4 regions of the Streptomyces sp. NBC_00483 genome follow, and region 3 is predicted to be linked to each of the others. Evidence: riboswitches for the same ligand, from Rfam matches in the RefSeq annotation. Region 3 holds a riboswitch; each other region holds the start of a gene.
What was found. Region 3 has a riboswitch for cobalamin ahead of OHA73_RS02010 (ABC transporter substrate-binding protein). Riboswitches for the same ligand answer to the same signal wherever they lie in the genome.
Positions count from the first base shown of each region.

Region 1 (4,886 bases), 8.4 Mb from region 3:
TGGCAGCCTCGTCGCCCTTCCCTGACCGCACGCACTCGAGTACAGCCGCGTGCTCGCGGGACTCCTCCTGCCACGACGGTGACCGGGCCCAGGAGGACGCGGAGACGAGCGCCGTCTGATCGCGGAGCCCGTCGAGCGTGCGGAGCAGCAGCGGGTTGCCGCACCCGGCGTAGAGACCGCGGTGGAAGTCCCTGTTGGCGGTGGAGCGGGTCGAGGCGTCCTCGGCAAGCGCCGCGCGCTCCAACGCCTGTGCCGCGCCGGAGAAGTCACTGCCCGCGACGACGCTGCGCCGCACCGCTTCCGGCTCCAGGAGCAGGCGCATGTCGTAGACCGCCATCGCGTCCTGCTCGCTCAGCTCCCGCACCGTGGTGCCGGCGAACGGCCGGATGACGACGAGCCCCGAGCCCTCCAGCGCCTTCAACGCCTCACGCACGGGCGTCTTCGACACACCGAACTCCCCCGCCAGCACGTTCTCCACCAGCGCGGTTCCCGGCTTGAACTCCCCATTCAGGATCGCCGCCTTGATGGCCTCGAGTACGTGCGCGGTCCGCGACGGCAAGGTGGCCGGACTGAAAGCAGGCAAGGTCGAGCCCCCAAATGGAATCTCATATGTCATATACGACTGGACCGTAACTGCCGTAGCGACCAAGGGCAATGGGTCTGCCACCAGCTTCCCCAAATCCCCCTCGGCCCCCGTGACTCCATCGCCCACTGCTACCGCAGCTACGCGATCCGGCTGAGGTCCATGGTCCAGTTGGTGCGCCAGGTGGCTCCGCCGTCGTAGGAGAACGCCTGCTCCCACCGGGCCGCGTCGGGTGAGGAGTTGGTCCAGTCGAAGCGGACCTTCACGGCATGACCGCCCAGAACGTCGTCACAGTAGAAACGACCCAAGCCGTCGCTGAAGGCCCCCTCCATGGCCGGGTCGAGATGGCCGGGCCGGGTGCTGGAGGCCCACCAGATCCGCCAGATCTTGGCTTCCGGATCGAACTGGCGCAGCGTGAACCCCTCGAAGCTGTCGGTCCATATCCGATCGACATGCCCCAACCCACCCAGGATCGGCTCGATCGCCGACGTCGCATCGAACTCGACCCACTCCTCACACGCCAGGTCGGCGACGTCCACCAGCTTGCGGTTGCGCACCCGCCAGCGGCCGAAGAGAAAATCGAAGTCGGCGCGCCCGTCGACCGACACGTCAGAACCCATGCTCAGACCCCTTGCGGAACATCGCCCCCTGCGATCACACGCAGAAGACGCACGAACGAACAGAGACCCCGAGGCTACGTCCCGGCACTGACACTGCTCGCGCCCACAAGACCTGGCCCAGTCGTCACTGAATACGACTCACTCCAGAGCGCCCGGTCGCGGGTGATTCTTCGACCCATCGGTGGTGTCCGTGAAACGCGAGAGGGCCCCCGGTCGGTGCCGGGGGCCCTCTCGTGTGCCTCGGGGGCAGGTCAGTTACCCGAGGGCACCGACGCCTGTGCGGGCGGAGCCGTTGTCGGCTTCGGCTTCGGGTTCAGCAGGCGTTCGGCCAACTCGCCGAAGAGCAGGCCGAATCCGCCCCACATCACGATCTGCATGGCGAGCGCGGACAGCCGGAAGCGCCACAGCAGTGCCGCGGGGAAGTGGGCCGGCACCTCGTTGATCACGGGCAGGAACGCGTACGCGAGACCGATCACCACGGCGAAGCCGAGGACCGCCACGACGGTGGCGTACCAGGTGCCGATCCTCGGCGCGAGCCGCTTGCCGAGGATCGTCGCGGCGACGGCGAGGAGCACGCTGAGCACCATCATCAGGAAGTACAGGGTGGTGCGCTTGCCGATGGTGTCGCCGTTGCCGACGGCGGGCGGGTTGGCCGGGTATTTCAGGAACGGCACGACGTACACGGCGAGCAGGGCGCAGCCCGACAGGAGCAGCGCCGTGGCGCGCGGGCCGAAGCGGCCGACGCGCCCGAGGGCGAAGCAGTAGGCGAGTGCGGCGATGCCGCCGAACGAGACCCCGTAGACGAGGACTCCGGTGGCGAGGCCGGCCGTGGACTGCAGGCTCCGGGAGACGAGTTCGACCTCGTCGCCGTGGGAGTGCCCCGCGTGGGCCCCTTCGAAGCCGATGGCGCTGTCCACATTGGGCTCGCCGAGCCAGTAGGCGATCACCAGGGCGAGCACACCCGCTGCGAGGCCCGCGAGCATGCCGCGAACGAGCAGGTTGCGTACGGTTGTTGAGTTCATGAGCGCGTCGGATCCCTCTGGGTCAGTGGCAGGGGAAGCCGAGCAGGTGTCGGGCGTCGTGCACCCATTCATGAACCCCCGCACCGCTGAACACGGAGGTGGCGCCCTGTTCGGCGCCGACGAAGTAGAGCAGGACGAGCATCAGGATGCCGAAGAAGGCAGCCCAGGGGGCGATCACCTTCAGCGGCAGCTTGGCCGGAATGGCGGGGGTGGTGGCAGTCGGCTGGGCGACGTGTTGCGCCATCGCGCAAGGCCTCCTTCGGGAGTTCGCGTCCCATATCGGTGGTGCAAGGGACGACAGCCCGGGTCTGACTCACGGAGCGGCCCGAAGGCCCCCGCATACAGTGGCGCGACCGTGCCGGAATCTCACCGGCTTCCGTCGTGCTGTCGTCGATAACCCTGGGACCGTACCGCGTGTCGCGTGCATGGCCAAGATGGGGCGCGAACGACTCGCTCGCGTGGGTGCCGGTCGGCGAACAGGGACCTGCTGTTCCCAGCCGAAGGGACCTGTTGTTCCCAGCCGATACGACGGCGACGCGTTCAGGACAAGGTAAACAAGGTCACACTCGCGCCCCGCCCTGTTCAGCAGCCGACTGACCTAGCATCCGGGCATGACGGTCCTGCCTGACGACGGGCTCTCCCTGGCAGCCGAGTTTCCTGACGCGACCCTTGAGCAATGGCAGCACCTGGTGGCGGGTGTTCTGCGCAAGTCCGGCAAGGAAGTCTCGGACTCCGAGGCGGAGTACGCCCTGTCCACCGCGCTCGAGGACGGGCTGCGCGTCCCGCCCCTGTACACAGCCGACAGCAACGCGCCCGACCCCGGCCTGCCCGGCTTCGCGCCGTTCGTACGCGGCGGGCGCGCCGAGGGCAACGCGGCCGGCGGCTGGGACGTACGGCAGCGGCACACGGTCGCCGACTCCGGTGCGGTCCTGGCCGATCTGGAGAACGGCGTCACGTCACTGTGGCTGGCCGTGGGCGAATCGGCCCGCTTCCCCGTCTCCGCGCTCGCGTCCGCGCTCGACGGTGTCCACCTCGATCTGGCGCCCGTCGTACTCGACGCGGGAGCGGAGTACGACGCCGCCGCGCGGGATCTGCTGCGGCTCTACGACACATGTGGCATCGCCCACGACGCCGCCCGGGGCAACCTCGGCGCCGACCCGCTGGGGCACGAGGCGCGTACGGGCGAGTCCGGTGACGCGGCGCCCGCCGTCGCGCTGGCCCGGCTGTGCACCGACGAGTACCCGGGCCTGCGGGCGCTGACCGTGGACGCGCTGCCGTACCACGAGGCCGGTGGGTCGGCCGCCCAGGAGCTCGGCGCGTCCCTCGCGACCGGCGTCGCCTACCTGCGGGCTCTGACGGACGCCGGACTGAGCGTCCAACAGGCCCTGGGGCAGCTGGAGTTCCGGTACGCGGCGAGTGCCGACCAGTTCCTGACCATCGCCAAGTTCCGTGCCGCGCGCCGCCTGTGGGCGCGGGTCGCGGAGGCCTGCGGGGCGACCGCCTCGGGTGCGCAGCTCCAGCACGCGGTGACGTCACCGGTGATGATGAGCCGGCGCGACCCGTGGGTGAACATGCTGCGGACCACCGTCGCGTCGCTGGCGGCCGGGGCGGGCGGGGCCGACTCCGTGACCGTGCTGCCGTTCGATCACGCGCTGGGTCTGCCGGACGCTTTCGCCCGCCGTATCGCCCGCAACACCTCCACCATCCTCATCGAGGAGTCCCACCTCGCGCGGGTCGTCGACCCCGCGGGCGGCTCCTGGTATGTGGAGCGCCTGACCGACGAACTCGCCCATGCGGGCTGGGAGTTCTTCCAGGAGATCGAGAAGGCCGGCGGGCAGGCAGCGGCGCTGCGCTCGGGCCTGGTCCGCGAGCGGCTGGCCGCGACCTGGGAGGCGCGGAGCAAGAAGCTGGCCACGCGCCGCGAACCGGTCACCGGGGTCAGCGAGTTCCCGAGCCTCGCCGAGAAGACCGTCGTGCGTGAGCCGGCCCCGGCCCCGCCGTCCGGCGGCCTGCCGCGCGTACGCCGCGACGAGGCGTTCGAGGCGCTGCGGGCCCGTTCCGACGCGCATCTCGCCGCGACCGGCGCCCGCCCCCGCGTCTACCTGGCCGCGCTCGGCCCGGCCGCCGCACACACCGCCCGCGTCGGCTTCGCCGCCAACCTCTTCCAGGCGGGCGGCATCGAACCGGTCACGGACGGCACGTTCGAGGAGAGCGGGGCGCTGGAGGCGTGCCTGTGCTCCAGCGACACCGTGTACGAGGAGGAGGCCGAGGCCACCGCGCGGGCCCTGCGCGGGGCGGGCGCCGGCCAGGTGTTCCTCGCGGGCCGCCCGGGAACGTACGCGGGGGTCGACACCTACGTCTTCGCCGGCTGTGACGCCGTGGCCGTGCTCACCGCCACGCTCGACCGCATGGGAGTGTCCTGATGACCGGCCCGAACATCCCCGACTTCTCGGCGATCGACCTGGGAACCCCGGCCCCGGGCGCCGGGAGCGCCGACGAGTGGCGTACGGCGCTGAAGAAGGGGGCAGGCGGCGACGACCTACTGTGGGAGACGCCCGAGGGCATCACTGTCCAACCCCTTTACACGGGGCAGGACTTGGAGGGCCTGGACTTCCTGGGCACGTACCCGGGCATCGCGCCGTATCTGCGCGGCCCGTACCC
Region 1 covers NZ_CP107880.1:8,786,767-8,791,652, reverse strand. The annotation lists gene OHA73_RS39320 (GntR family transcriptional regulator) at 1-616, opposite strand, end outside; gene OHA73_RS39315 (hypothetical protein) at 724-1,203, opposite strand; gene OHA73_RS39310 (CbtA family protein) at 1,455-2,225, opposite strand; gene OHA73_RS39305 (CbtB domain-containing protein) at 2,248-2,469, opposite strand; cobalamin riboswitch at 2,508-2,629, opposite strand; gene OHA73_RS39300 (methylmalonyl-CoA mutase family protein) at 2,837-4,648, shown strand; gene scpA (methylmalonyl-CoA mutase) at 4,648-4,886, shown strand, end outside.
Region 1: it holds a riboswitch for cobalamin, as region 3 does, so the genes downstream of both, OHA73_RS39305 (CbtB domain-containing protein) here and OHA73_RS02010 (ABC transporter substrate-binding protein) in region 3, are expected to answer to the same signal.

Region 2 (4,886 bases), 5.9 Mb from region 3:
GTCGGCCGACGCCTCGTACGCCGCGAGCATGATGCGCTCGGAGATGCGGGTGGACAGGGCGCGGGCCTCCGCCGAGTCGAACGGCATGCGCAGCTTGAAGAAGACGTCCTGGAGGCCCATCGCGCCCAGGCCCACCGGGCGCCAGCGGGAGTTGGAGCGGCCCGCCTGGTCGGTCGGGTAGAAGTTGATGTCGACGACGCGGTCGAGGAAGGTGACGGCCGTGCGGACCGTCTCGTCGAGCCGCTCCCAGTCGATGCCACCGTCCACGACGAAGGACCCGAGGTTCACCGACCCCAGGTTGCAGACGGCCGTCTCCCCGTCGTCCGTCACCTCCAGGATCTCCGTGCAGAGATTCGAGGAGTGGACCGTGTGGCCGGGCTCCGCCGTCTGGTTGGCGGTGCGGTTGGCGGCGTCCTTGAAGGTCAGCCAGCCGTTGCCGGTCTGCGCGAGGGTGCGCATCATGCGGCCGTACAGATCGCGGGCCGGGATGGTCCGCTGGGCCTTCCCGTCGGCCTCGGCCTTGCGGTACGCGGCGTCGAACTCCTCGCCCCACAGGTCGACGAGCTCGGGCACGTCGGCCGGCGAGAACAGCGACCACGGCTGGTCCGTGTTCACCCGGCGCATGAACTCGTCCGGGATCCAGTGCGCGAGGTTCAGGTTGTGGGTGCGGCGCGCGTCCTCACCAGTGTTGTCGCGCAGCTCGAGGAACTCCTCGATGTCGGAGTGCCAGGTCTCCAGGTAGACCGCGGCGGCGCCTTTGCGGCGGCCTCCCTGGTTCACGGCGGCGACCGAGGCGTCCAGCGTCTTCAGGAACGGGACGATGCCGTTGGAGTGCCCGTTCGTGCCGCGGATCAGCGAACCGCGGCTGCGGATGCGGGAGTACGAGAGACCGATGCCACCCGCGTGCTTCGAGAGGCGGGCGACCTGGTGGTACCGGTCGTAGATCGAGTCGAGCTCGTCGAGCGGGGAGTCGAGCAGGTAGCAGCTCGACATCTGGGGGTGGCGGGTGCCGGAGTTGAAGAGCGTGGGGGAGGAGGGCAGGTAGTCGAGGCGGCTCATCAGGCCGTACAGGGCGGCCACTTCGTCCAGCGCGCGGACGCTGTCGTCCTCGGCGAGTCCGCAGGCCACGCGCAGCATGAAGTGCTGCGGGGTCTCGATGACGTGCCGGGTGATCGGGTGCCGCAGCAGGTAGCGGCTGTGCAGCGTGCGCAGGCCGAAGTAGCCGAAGCGGTCGTCGCCCGCGACGTCGATCAGCGCGTCGAGGCGCGCCGCGTGCACCCGTACGAACTCGGCCGTGCGGTCCGCGATCAGGCCCTCGCGGTGGCCGACCTCGACCGACCCGGTGAAGGACGTGACGCCCTGCGAGGCGGCCTCCGCGGCGATGGAGCGGGTGAGCAGTCGGGCGGCGAGCCGGGAGTAGGCGGGGTCCTCGGAGATCAGACCGGCCGCGGCCTCGGTGGCGAGATCGCGCAGCTCGGCCTCATCGGCCCGCGCCGAACGGCCGCGCAGCGCGGCGGCCGCGATCCGGCCGGGATCGGCGTCGGGGAGGTCGGCGGTCAGCTCGGTCAGGGTGCGCAGCAGTGCGGCACCCGGGCCGTCCTGGGGGGTGGCTGAGACCGGTTCGGCGGGCGCGATGGTCACGTGGAGGCTCTCCCTCGCTCGGCTCGAGGCCTGCGGGGAGGAGGTGGCAGCGCGGGCGCGCGAAGGCGGGCCCTCGTCCACCGGCCCTTTCCGCGAGGCCCGGACGTCGTCGACGCCCGGGCCGGTCGGCTCGGGCGTACCGTCGACAGGTCATCGGACTCACGCGGGCGTTTTTGTACGCCTACGTACACCGTTGCGGGACAGTTCCGGATTCGCACCGGATTCCCCTGTGGTGACAGCGAGAGCGAGCATACATGTTGTGTTGGGCTTTCGCTTCAGCCCCATATGTTGTGTCGGCGTTGCGCCAGGGTGCCCATGCCTTCAGCCCGCCGAAGCCCCTGCCGACAGCCTCAACTCGTACGCCCGCAGCATCACTTCCGGGATCGGGGCCCAGTCGCGGTCCGGGATCCGGGTGAAGCCGAGGCGCTCGTAGAGGCGGTGCGAGGCGGTCGCGAGCGGCTGGGTGCACAGCACCACCGCCGACTTGCCGGCCGTGCGGGCCCGGTCGATCACGGCCCGTACGAGCGCCTCGCCGACGCCCTTCCCGCGCGCCTCGACGGCGACGGCCAGCATCCGGAACTCGGCCTCCGAGGGGCGCGCCAGCTCCGCGTACGGGTGGTCGTGCGAGGAGACGTAGGTGACGCTGCCGAGGACCCGGCCGTCCGGGTCCTCGGCGACGAGCACCTCGGCCTGCCGGGCGCGTTTCTCGACGTCGCGCAGTTCGGCGGCGTACCAGTCGTCCTCGCCGAACGCGAGGAGGCCACTGCCCAGGTAGGCGCGGGCACTCAACTCGCCGAGGGCGGCGTACTCATCGGGGCGCACAGTTCTGATCACGACGCCATGGTTACGCGACCGTATGCCGTGGTCGCAACGCTTTCCGGAAAATGTGTCGGGCCCCTCCGTGTGGAGGGGCCCGACACATTCGTGCAAGCGGTGCCTAGTGACCGGCGCCCGCGCCGACCGTGGGCAGTTCGGTCTGGACCCCCTTGTCGCCCGCGTCGGCCGTGTAGTCCTCGCGGGACGTCTCGTCGACGCCGTCCGGGGCGTTGAACGCCTTCAGGACGAAGGTTCCGACCACGGTCACGACGACGTTCAGGACGAACGCCGTGAGGCCGATGTAGCCGATCTCGCCGATGCCGGGGATCTCCGCCGACGAGCCGCCGAAGTGCGCCTGCGTCGGCGACGCGACGCCGTACGCGGCGAGCGTGCCGTACAGCATGCCGACCGCCCAGCCCGCGAGCAGCGCCCACCGGTGGAACCAGCGCGTGAACAGGCCGCCGACCAGGGCCGGCATCGTCTGGAGGATCCAGATGCCGCCGAGCAGCTGGAAGTTGATCGCGACGGTCTTGTCCATGGTGAGGACGAAGGCCAGGGCGCCCACCTTCACGAGCAGCGAGACCAGCTTGGAGACCTTGGTCTCCTGCTCGGGCGTCGCGTCCGGCTTGATGAAGTCCTTGTAGATGTTGCGCGTGAACAGGTTCGCCGCGGCGATGGACATGATGGCCGCGGGGACCAGCGCGCCGATGCCGATGGCGGCGAACGCGACGCCCGTGAACCAGTCGGGGAACATGTCCTCGAACAGCTGCGGAATCGCCAACTGCCCGTTCTGCACCTTGATCCCGGCCGCGATCGCCATGAACCCGAGCAGCCCGAGCAGGCCCAGCATCAGCGAGTACAGCGGCAGGATCGTGGTGTTGCGGCGGATCACGTTGCGGCTCTTGGAGGACAGGGTCGCCGTGATCGAGTGCGGGTACATGAACAGCGCCAGGGCGGAACCGAGCGCGAGCGTCGCGTACGTCCACGTACCGCCGGATCCCGGTGCGAGCCCGGCGACCGGTTTGCCGGCGGCTTCGTTGGCCGCGTCGAACTTGTCGTTCGCCGCCGAGAAGATGTGCTCGAACCCGCCGAGCTTGATCGGGATGTAGATGATGGCGACCGCGATCACGAGGTAGATCAGGCCGTCCTTGACGAACGCGATCAGCGCGGGCGCCCGCAGGCCCGAGGAGTACGTGTACGCGGCGAGCACGCCGAAGGCGAGCAGCAGTGGCAGGTCCTTGACGAACCAGTTGGTGTTCTCGCCGCCGCCGACGCCCATCACGTCAAGGACCGCCTGGATGCCCACCAGTTGGAGCGCGATGTACGGCATCGTGGCGAGGATGCCGGTGATCGCGACCGCGAGCGAGAGGCCCTTCGAGCCGAAGCGGCCGCGCACGAAGTCGGACGTGGTCACGTACCCGTGCTTGTGCGAGACCGACCACAGGCGCGGCAGGAAGGTGAAGATCAGCGGGTACACCAGGATCGTGTACGGCACCGCGAAGAAGCCGGAGGCGCCGGCCGCGTAGATCGCCGCGGGGACGGCGACGAAGGTGTACGCCGTGTAGAGGTCGCCGCCCAGCAGGAACCAGGTGACCCAGGTGCCGAACGAGCGGCCGCCCAGGCCCCATTCGTCGAGCGATGCTTCGTTCTCGGCCTTCCGCCAGCGCGCGGCGAGGAAGCCCATGACCGTGACGGCCACGAAGAAGATGATGAAGACGGTGAGCGCGACACCGTTGACGCCGCCGTTCACGCCTGGCCTCCAGCCGACTGAGCAGACTTACGGGCACGCTGATCGCGCTGCCACAGCTTGTACGCGGTCATCGTGAGCGCGGTCGAGATGAGCACCCAGAGCATCTGGTACCAGTAGAAGAACGGGACGCCGATGAGCGTCGGTTCGATCTTGGCGTAGGAGCTGACCCAGAGCATCGCGACGAACGGTGCGACCAGACACAGTGCAATGATCACGCGCACCGGCGTGACCACCGGTTGTTTCACTTCAGGCGCATCGGACATTCGCGGTTCCGTTCCCCTCGCTCATCAGAGATCCCACTTATCTCATGTTTAACGCCCGGGAAATCTAAGCGAGAGTCTTGATCTATGGAACCCCTGTCCGGATAACGGACCCGTTCACAGACCGCCTCAGCAGCAGCGGAACCCCTGCCGGGGATCCGATTCCTGGCGGTCCGTCCGCATGCGCTCGAAGTCGCGCCGGGACGGAACGGACGCACCCGGGTGGGTCTCCCCGAGGTGCGTCACGTACCGGTCGTACGCGCTCTCGTCCGTCAACTCACGGACGAACCACCGCACATACCTAGCCACCCGTAGAACTGCCGACGCCGGCATCGCGCGCCTCCGCCTTCTCCTCCTGTGTCGGGACGAGCCCGGCCGGTGCCACCAGCGTGGACTCGACGTACGGCGCCTCGCTCAGC
Region 2 covers NZ_CP107880.1:6,272,911-6,277,796, forward strand. The annotation lists gene OHA73_RS28280 (ribonucleoside-diphosphate reductase subunit alpha) at 1-1,641, opposite strand, end outside; cobalamin riboswitch at 1,769-1,899, opposite strand; gene OHA73_RS28285 (GNAT family N-acetyltransferase) at 1,963-2,475, opposite strand; gene mctP (monocarboxylate uptake permease MctP) at 2,579-4,207, opposite strand; gene OHA73_RS28295 (DUF3311 domain-containing protein) at 4,204-4,470, opposite strand; gene OHA73_RS28300 (YbdD/YjiX family protein) at 4,597-4,800, opposite strand; gene OHA73_RS28305 (carbon starvation CstA family protein) at 4,769-4,886, opposite strand, start outside.
Region 2: it holds a riboswitch for cobalamin, as region 3 does, so the genes downstream of both, OHA73_RS28280 (ribonucleoside-diphosphate reductase subunit alpha) here and OHA73_RS02010 (ABC transporter substrate-binding protein) in region 3, are expected to answer to the same signal.

Region 3 (4,886 bases):
AGAAGGGCACGCTCCATACGCTGCTCCGCGCCGTGGCCCTCGTCGTGGCCGCTGCCGCCACGCTGACCGTGTGCGTCACGGCCACCGTCCGCGGCACGCTGCTCGACCCCGGCTTCCACGCCGCGGTCCTCGACGAGCAGCACGCCTACGACCGGCTCTACAACGAGGTCCTGGTGGACCCGGAGGCCTCCCCGGTCACCCGCGACCTGCTGGCCCGGCTCGCGGTGCCGGAGGCCCAGATCACCTCCAACATCAAGCTGGTCCTGCCGCCGGACACGCTGCGCGACCTGACCCGGCAGCAGATCGACGCGGTGGTCGGCTATCTGAACGGCGACCGTGACGACCTGCGCCTCGTCGTCGACCTGCGCCCGGTCCTCGCCAATCTCGACGGCCTCGCGCACACCTACTTCGGCGATCTCGTCGCGGGCGTCCAGAACCGGTCCGAGCCCGACTTCGACCGGTTCCGGGCGACGCTCGCCGACGAGGTGCGAGAACTGGCCGCCGGGCGGGCGCCCGAAGGCCTGCCGCAGCTGCCGCTGACGCCGGACCAGGCGGGCCGCGTCGCCGACACGCTGCTCGCCCTCGTACCGGCCGGGGAGCGCGCGGAACTGCGACCGGAGGTCGAGACGGCGCTCGCGGACGGGGACGTCGGCACCGCGCTCGCCGCCGTCGCCCCGGCCACCGTCACGGACCGCGTCCAGGGCGCCGCGGCCCAGCTCCGGACGCTCGTCGACGGCGGCACCTGGGACCTGACCGACACCCTCGAGGCGTCCGGCAACGATCTCTCGGGCCTGCACGAGGCGCGCCCGTACACGGCGGTCGGCCTCGGGGTGCTCGAAGTCGTCGCGGCGGTACTGCTGTTGCTGTCCCTCACGGCGCTGTGGCTGCTCGGTCCGCAGCAGCCGGGGCGCCGGCTGATCCTGCTCGGGATTCCCTTGGTGGCGGGCGGGGTGCTCGCCGCGCTGGCCGCCTGGGTGACGCGCCTGGTCACGGACGGGCAGCTCGTGGCGCCTCCCGACTCGTGGCCGCCGAGCCTCACCCGCCTCGTCGACGACGTGCAGCGCGCCGCCGTCGGTCACCTCACCAGCACGGCGCTGTGGGCCGCACTCGTCCCGGTACTCGCCGGAGCGCTGCTCGCCGGGGTCGGCCTACTCGCCCGCTCGGAGCGGGTGGGCCGGGTCCCGCGGGTGGCGCGGGAGCGGCTCGGGTCGCCGCGGCGGGCGGTCGGCCTGGGGTTCGGGGCGACGTGCCTGGCGGTCGCGGGGATGGTGCTGATGCCGCTGGCCGCCTCCCCCGCGGCGGCCCGCGAGTGCGAGGGCAGCACCGAGCTGTGCGACCGCCCCTATGACGAGGTCGCGTATCTGACCTCGCACAATGCGATGTCGACGACCGCCGACCACTTCATCGGGCCGCTGCAGGACCCGCCCATCAGCACGCAGCTGGACCACGGGGTGCGCGCGATGCAGCTGGACACCTACCGCTGGGAGACTCCCGAGGAGATCACCGAGCGTCTGGACAACTCCGACTTCACGGCCGAGCAGCAGGCGCTGGTGAGGTCCGCGGTCAACCGGATCAATCCGCCGCGCAAGGGGCTGTGGCTGTGCCACGCGGTGTGCAGGGCCGGGGCGATCTCCCTGGTGCCGACGCTGCGCGAGATCGGCGACTGGATGAAGGACCACCCGAACGAAGTGGTCACCCTGATCGTCCAGGACGCGATCTCCGCCGAGGACACCCGAAAGGCCTTCCACCAGGCCGGGTTGGACAAGCTGGTCCACCGTCCCGACGCCGATCCGGCGAAGCCCTGGCCGACGCTCGGCGAGATGATCGACAGCGGCCGCCGCCTGGTCGTCTTCGCCGAGAAGGCGGACACCCCGGCCTCCTGGTACCGCAACTTCTACCGCTACGGCATGGAGACGCCGTTCTCCTTCCGCTCCCCGGACCAGATGAGCTGCGTCCCCCACCGCGGCGGCGACGACAAACGGCTGTTCCTCCTCAACCACTTCATCACCAACAACGGCGGCAGCCGCATCGACGCGGGCGAGGTCAACGCCCGCCGCTACGTCCTCGACCGGGCGCACCGCTGCGAACGCGAGCGCGGCAGGCCGGTGAACTTCGTCGCCGTGGACTACGCGACGATCGGGGACGCGCAGGGCGCGGTGGACGCGCTCAACGAGGGCCGCTGACCGGCTCCGGCACCGCCGCCGGGACCACGATCGCCTCCGCGTGATAGTTTCGCCGAGCCAGTCGTACCTTTGTGTGTTTTTCTACGCACACGGGTCAGGGAATCCGGTGCGAACCCGGAACTGACGCGCAGCGGTGAGGGTGACGGGCGGAGCCACTGCCACTGGGTCGGCACATCGACCCGGGAAGGCGCTTCGCGCGGACGACCCCGAGTCCGAAGACCTGCTGGCGGCCTCCAGTGCCGCGTGGCACGGGGGCGGACCGTAGGCCGGCTCCGCGTATGAGCCCTGGACGCGAAGGAACTTCCGTGCTGTTCGCACGTCAACTCCGCCGATGCGCACCCCTGTTGGCGGGCGCCCTGCTGCTCACCGGGTGCGGCACGACCGCCGCCACCGAGGACGGCGCCGACAAGGGCGGCGGTGTCACGCTCGACAACTGCGGCAAGAAGGTGCGGGTCGAGCACGCCCCGCGTCGCGCCGTCGCCCTCGACCAGGGCTCCGCCGAGATCATGCTCTCGCTCGGCCTCGAGGACCGGATGGTCGGCACCGGCACCTGGACCGACCCGGTCCCCAAGGACCTGGCGAAGGCCAACGCGAAGGTGCCGCGCCTGGCCGACCGCTACCCGTCGTTCGAGAAGGTCCTCGGCACCGAACCGGACTTCGCCGCGGCCTCGTTCACGTACACCCTCGGCAAGGGCGGTGTGGCGCCGCGCGAGGAGTTCGAGAAGCTCGGCGTGCCCACGTACCTCTCCCCCAGCGACTGTGCGGGCAAGGACAACGGCGGCGACGGTGACGGGGTGCGGACCAAGGCCCTCGGGCTCGACGTCGTGTACGGCGAGATCCGCGATCTGGCGCGCGTCTTCGACGTCGAGGAGCGCGGCGACAAGCTGATCGACAAGCTCAAGTCACGAGTCCGCACCGCCACTTCGGGGGTCGACGCGCACGGCGTGGACGTCCTGTACTGGTTCGCGAACTCCGACTCGCCCTACATGGCGGGCTGTTGCGGCGCCCCCGGCGTCGTCACCAAGGAGCTCGGGGCGCGCAATGTCTTCGACGACACGCGTGCGGAGTGGCCGCAGGTCAACTGGGAGACGGTCGCGGACCGGGATCCTGACGTGCTGGTGATCGGCGATCTGACGCGCCGCTCGCAGTCGGCGGAGTCGGCCGCACAGAAGATCAAGTTCCTGGAGTCCAACCCGGTCACCAAGCACATGACCGCCGTGAAGAAGAAGCGGTACGTGCGCCTGAGTGGGCAGGCGATGAACCCGACCATCCGCACAGTCGACGGCGTGGAGAAGGTCGCCGCGGGGCTGCGCGAGTTCGGCCTCGCCCAGTGACGGCTCGCACGGTTCCGGCTCCTGCGGTGACGGCGGCGCCCCCGAAGGCTTCTTCGCGGGTCTCTCTTCGCGCCACGCTCGCCTGGGCGGCCGGTATCGCCGCGCTGTGCGCCTCCGTCGCCTTCGCCATCACCCTCGGTCCCGCGCAGATCCAGGTCGGTGACGTGTGGGCTGCGGTGGGCGACCGGATGGGTCTGGCGACCTCGGATCTCTCGCCGATCCGGGACGGCATCGTATGGAATCTGCGGCTGCCGCGGACGCTGCTCGCGGCGGTGTGCGGGGCGGGGCTCGCGGTGTGCGGCACGGTGCTTCAGGCGCTGCTGCGCAATCCGCTGGCCGATCCGTTCGTGCTCGGCGTCTCGTCGGGCGCTTCGACCGGGGCCGTGCTCGTCGTGGTGCTCGGGCTCGGCGGGGGCGCCGTCTCGGTGTCCGGTGGCGCGTTCGTCGGCGCCGTCTGTTCGTTCGCGCTGGTCCTGGTACTCAGTCACACGCTGGGCGGCAGCACGGACCGGGTGGTGCTGTGCGGGGTCGCCGCGATGCAGCTGTTCTCGGCGCTGACCTCGTTCGTCGTACTGACTTCTGCGGACGCGGAGACGACGCGCGGCGTGCTGTTCTGGCTGCTCGGCTCGCTCAGCGGAGTCGGCTGGACCGAGGTGTGGATGTGCCTGGCCGTGCTCGCCGTCACGCTCGTGGTGTGCCTGGCCTACGGGCGCACCCTCGACGCGTTCGCCTTCGGCGCGGAGGCGGCGGCCTCTCTCGGCGTGCGGGTGGCCCGCACCCGGATCGTGCTGCTGTGCGTGACGGCACTCCTTACGGCGGCCCTGGTCAGCGCGGCGGGGGCGATCGGCTTCGTCGGCCTGGTGCTGCCGCACGCGGCGCGCGCCCTGGTCGGTCCGGGGCACACCCGGCTGCTGCCGGTGACGGCGCTCGCGGGAGCGGTGTTCCTGGTGTGGGTGGACACGGTGGCGCGGACGGTCCTCGAACCTCAGGAGGTTCCGGTGGGTGTGGTGACCTCGTTGATCGGTGTGCCGGCGTTCGTGCTGGTGCTGTACCGCGGGCGGGGTGTGCGGTGACGGCGGGGCTGCGCGCGGAGCGCGTGTCGTGGTCGCCGGGTGGCGCGCTGGTGCTCGACGGGGTGTCGGTGGCGCCGGAGCCCGGGACCGTCACCGGCGTCCTCGGCCCCAACGGCTCGGGCAAGTCGACCCTGTTGCGCCTGCTGTCCGGGGTGCTCGCCCCGGCCAGCGGCGTCGTCACGCTCGACGGTGACCCGCTCGCCTCGGTGGGCCGCAGGCAGGCCGCGCGGCGCATCGCCATGGTGCAGCAACAGTCCGACGCCCAGGTCGAGTTGACCGTCGCCGACGTCGTACGC
Region 3 covers NZ_CP107880.1:416,659-421,544, forward strand. The annotation lists gene OHA73_RS02005 (hypothetical protein) at 1-2,183, shown strand, start outside; cobalamin riboswitch at 2,236-2,425, shown strand; gene OHA73_RS02010 (ABC transporter substrate-binding protein) at 2,462-3,517, shown strand; gene OHA73_RS02015 (FecCD family ABC transporter permease) at 3,544-4,590, shown strand; gene OHA73_RS02020 (ABC transporter ATP-binding protein) at 4,587-4,886, shown strand, end outside.

Region 4 (4,886 bases), 1.2 Mb from region 3:
CGAAGCATCTCAGGGCGCGACCCCGTCACGGACGGGGCCAAGGGGCCCTCGTGGGTGGGCCAAACGGCCCGGATTCAACCGCCACGGGCCGTCCGCCCGGATCCGGTCGCCCGGATGCCACCGGCCACCGGCCCCCGGCCCCCGGACCGCCCCACAACCGTCACGCCGTCCGTGCCCCCGCCCCGCGCACCACCCGCAGCAGGTACTCCTTGCGGTGCAGCGGGTCGTGGTCCGTGCGGGAGCGGCGCGGTGTGTCCTCGCGGACCGGGGCGTAGTGGTCGAAGGAGGCCTCCAGGATGCCCTCGCCCCGGGTGAGGGACGGCAGTTGTTGCTCCAGGGCGCGCACCCGTGCCGCGGGGATCAGCCCGTCGACCGTGGTCCATGCCCCGCCGTCCGTGTGCTGCCCCGTCGGCACGGCCCGCAGCCGGGTGATCACCAGCAGTACCGCCCCGTACAGGTCGGCCGGGATGTCCAGGCGGAAGCGGTGCATCGGCTCGCACACCGCCGTGCCCGCGCGCGCGAGTGCGCTCATCAGGACCAGCGGGGTCAGTCCGCGGAAGTCGCCCGCCGTGCTCGACATCGACTTGTCGAAGACGGCGTGCGCGTGGCTCTGCCGCGGCGCGTAGCCGGAGCGCGTCAGCGTCACCGTGCAGTCGGTGACCTGCCAGCCGAGCAGCCCCTGGCGCAGCGTCCTGTGCACGGTCTCCTCGATGGCCTTGATGAAGGCCAGGGGGAGGGAACCGAGCTCGATGCCGAGCCGGAACGCGATGCCCGAGCCGATCGGCGCCGGGTCGACCCGCAGTCCGATGGTCGCCAGGAACGGGTTCCCGTCGTCCTTCATGACCTCGACCGCCGCGCCGGAGCCCGTCGGCCGCTCGACGCACAGGGGCGTCGACTCCCGGAACGTCACGTCGAGCCCGAACTCCTCGGCGAGCGTGGACTGCACGACCTCCTTCTGCACCTCGCCGTAGAGCGACAGGAAGATCTCCTGGCGGATGTCGTCCTGGCGCAGGCCGATCAGCGGGTCCTGCTCGGCGAGCTGGGTGAGCGCGGCGAGCAGGGCGCCGCGCAGCCCCGGCCGGTCCGGGTCGACCACCGTCTCCAGAGTGGGCGGCGCGAAGTGGTGCTCCTTGACGGGGACTTGGGGCTCGCCGAGGTCGTCGCCGACACGTACCCCGCCGAGTCCCCACAGGCGTGCCACCTTTCCTGGGCCCGCCTCCGTGCGTGGTGTGTCCGCCCCGTCCGCGAAGACGCGCACCGACGTCACCCGGTCCTCCCCGCCGCCGGGCAACGCGAGCCGTTCGCGCACCCGCAGCGTCCCGGTGAACACGCGGGCATACGCGATCTTCTCGCCGGCCGGACCGCGCTCCACCTTGAACACGCGGGCGGAGAGCGGTAGTTGGGGCAGTTCCTCGGCAGGAGGGAGCAGGCGCGTGATGCCGTCCACGAGGGTGTCGATCCCCACCCCGGTCATCGCCGAGCCGAAGTACACGGGATGCGCCTCGGTGCGCGCCGTCTGCTCGGCGAGCGCGTCGCGCAGTCGGCCGTACGTGACCGACCCCTCGTCCTTGACGTACGCCTCCAGCAGCGCGTCGTCGCGGGCGGAGAGCACGTCGACCAGGCGGGCGCGATGCTCCGCGTCCTGGGCGACGTAGGGGACGCAGAGCGCGTCCCGGCCGCCGAGGCCGTGCGGCACCGTGTTCATCGGGACCACGGCAGGGGTGAGTTTGTGCCGCAGGTCGTCGAGGAGCGCGGCCTCGCGGGCGCCGCCGCGGTCGACCTTGTTCACGAACACCACCGTGGGGATGCGCAGTCGGCGCAGCGTCCGCATCAGGACGCGGGTCTGCGCCTGCACGCCCTCGACGGCCGAGACGACGAGCACCGCCCCGTCGAGGACCCCGAGCACCCGCTCGACCTCGGCGATGAAGTCCGGGTGGCCCGGTGTGTCCACCAGATTGATGTTGGTGTCGCCGAGCGGGAACGACGCCACGGCGGACTTGATGGTGATGCCGCGCCTGCGCTCCAGGTCGAGGGAGTCGGTGCGGGTGCTCCCGTCGTCGACCCGGCCGAGTTCGTCGATCACCCCGGCCGTGTGCAGGAGCCGCTCGGTCAGGCTGGTCTTACCGGCGTCGACGTGCGCGAGAATGCCCAGATTCAGTGTGTGCACTGGCAGTCATGTCCTTGGGGGAGAGGGCAGGGGCCTTCTGAAGGAACATGTCTGCAGAGCGCATGGATCGGTCCTCACGGTCGGGGCGCGCGGGATTGCCCGCTGCATTCAGTGCAGCAGGGGCCGCGCGCCCCGGCAACCGAATTACGCGCCGTCGGCCACCCGCGCCGACCACCGCTGCTCGACCCGCGCCAGGCGCCAGTAGGCGATCGCCGCCGCCCACACGACCACGAACAGGCCCACGATCACGTACCCGACGTTGTCGAGATCGAGACCGGCGATCCAGTCGGTCACCGCGTCGCTCAGGTCGAGCTTGTCGTGCAGGACGCCGACGAGTTCGATCGTCCCGATGAAGAACGCGACCGCGATCGACAGACCGGTGATGGTGAGGTTGTAGAACACCTTGCGCACCGGGTTGGAGAACGCCCACTGGTAGGCGAAGTTCATGAACGTGCCGTCGAGTGTGTCGAACAGGCTCATGCCCGCGGCGAACAGCAGCGGCAGGCACAGGATCGCATACCACGGCAGGCCCGCGGCGGCGCCGCTGCCCGCCATCACCATCAGCGTCACCTCGGTCGCGGTGTCGAAGCCGAGGCCGAAGAGGAAGCCCAGCGGGAACATCTGGCCGGGGCGGGTGATGGACTTGGTGAAACGGCCGAGGATCCGGTTCATGAACCCGCGGGAATCCAGGTGCTCCTCGAGCTTCCGCTCGTCGTAGGAGCCCGCGCGCATCGCCTTGAAGACCTTCAGAATGCCCATCAGGGCAACGAGGTTGAGCGCCGCGATGAGATACAGGAACGAACCGGAGACGGTGGTGCCGACGACGCCGAGCACCTGGTGGGTCCGCGATTCGTCGTTCAGCAGGGTGCCCGCGAGCGCGGCGCCACCCGCGACGAGCGCCGCCATGGCGACCACCACGCTGGAGTGGCCGAGAGCGAACCAGAAGCCGACCGAGACGGGCCGTTTGCCGTCCGCCATCAGCTTGCGGGTGGTGTTGTCGATGGCCGCGATGTGGTCGGCGTCGAAGGCGTGCCGCATGCCGAGCGTGTACGCCGTGATGCCGAGGCCGATACCGAAGGCCTTGTTGCCGACCTCGTAGTGCTCGGGCACGACGAGCAGGAACAGCACGCCGAACGCGACGACGTGCAGCGCGGCGATCACCGCGATCAGGCCCGCGGTGCGCAGCGTGTCCTCGCGGCGCCAACGGAAGGCGGGGGAGGGGGAATTCAGGGCAGGGGTCGGGGAGTCCCCGGGCAGGGTCATGCGTCGATCACGCTCCAGCACCTCGTGGATCACTTCGTGAGATGCCGCGGCCGGTCTCCTGGCTTACGGGCGTGCCCGACGCTCCGGCCTTCCCGGTGGCCGACGGCCGCCAGTGGCGCACAGGGTGGAACGGCGCGCTCCGGACGTCACTGTCCGGAACCCGATCACAGTGGCGAGGGCCGCTCCGGAATGGGCCCCTGAAGGGCCGTCACCGGTCTTCCCGAGCACCACGGCCCGACCACCCTACTACCTCCCTTTTGGCTGACCGGAAGCGCGTTCGCGGGCCCGCCCGATCTCCTTGTACGCCTTCTCCCGGCCCTCCCAGTGGGAGCCGTCGACCGATTTGCCCGGCTCCAGATCCTTGTAGACCTCGAAGAAATGGGTGATCTCCAGGCGGTCGAACTCGGGGATGTCCTCGATGTCCCGGACCGCGTCGTGCCGTGGATCGTGCGCGGGAACGCACAGCACCTTCTCGTCCGGACCCTTCTCGTCGCTCATGACGAACATGCCGATCGCCCGGCACTCGACGACGCAACCGGGGAACGTCGCGTCGCCGGTCAGGACGAGCGCGTCCAGCGGATCGCCGTCGCCGCCGAGAGTGCCCTCGATGTAGCCGTAGTCCGCGGGGTACTGCGTCGACGTGAACAGCATCCGGTCGAGCCGGATCCGCCCGATGTCGTGGTCCATCTCGTATTTGTTCCGTGAGCCCTGCGGGATCTCCACGATCACGTCGAACGCCTCGGCGCGTGCCTGACTGCTGCCCAATGTGGCCTCCTTGCCGCATTCCGACGCCCACGAGTGTGCGCCGTACCGGGCAAGGGCGGAACCCCTCAGGCGGCCGGGGGAATGGGGAATTCGAGTTCGGGTCGGTCCCAGGCGACGGCCGGCGGGCGTGCGAGCACGGTGCCGGTGCGGTGCGCGCCCATGGAGCGGTAGAAGCCCTCGGCGGGCGGGTGCGCGACGACGCGGACGTGGTCGAGGCCCGCGGCCAGCGCCTGCTCCCGCATATGGTCGACCAGCAGCCGCCCGATGCCCCGGCCCTGCGCCTCGTCCGCGACGAACATCAGGTCCAGCTCGGGCGGCGCGGTGAGCAGCGAGTAGAAGCCGAGCACCCGCTCGTCGGCCGGATCCACTGCTACGTAGACGTGATGCGCCTCTACGTAGTCGGGACCCACCCGATAGCCCGCGACCATGGAGGCGTAGGGGTCCCGGTAGGCGCTGGAGCCGCGCACGAGGCGGGTGAGACGCCGGGAGTCCTTGGCGGTGGCCCGCCGGACGGTGATCGAGGGACCCCTTCCACGGCGCGTCATGCTCGCGTTCATGTGCCGAGTATTACGCATCCGGGCCGGGGTCAGGCGGCGGGCACCGTGGACTGCGCCTGGCGCAGGAACGTGGCGTTGTCCGGGGTCTGGCGCAGCTTGTCGAGCAGGGCCTCGTAGGAAGCGGCCGGGTCCCG
Region 4 covers NZ_CP107880.1:1,600,175-1,605,060, reverse strand. The annotation lists gene OHA73_RS06900 (translation factor GTPase family protein) at 161-2,167, opposite strand; gene OHA73_RS06895 (HoxN/HupN/NixA family nickel/cobalt transporter) at 2,312-3,430, opposite strand; cobalamin riboswitch at 3,462-3,677, opposite strand; gene OHA73_RS06890 (inorganic diphosphatase) at 3,677-4,195, opposite strand; gene OHA73_RS06885 (GNAT family N-acetyltransferase) at 4,261-4,752, opposite strand; gene rho (transcription termination factor Rho) at 4,782-4,886, opposite strand, start outside.
Region 4: it holds a riboswitch for cobalamin, as region 3 does, so the genes downstream of both, OHA73_RS06895 (HoxN/HupN/NixA family nickel/cobalt transporter) here and OHA73_RS02010 (ABC transporter substrate-binding protein) in region 3, are expected to answer to the same signal.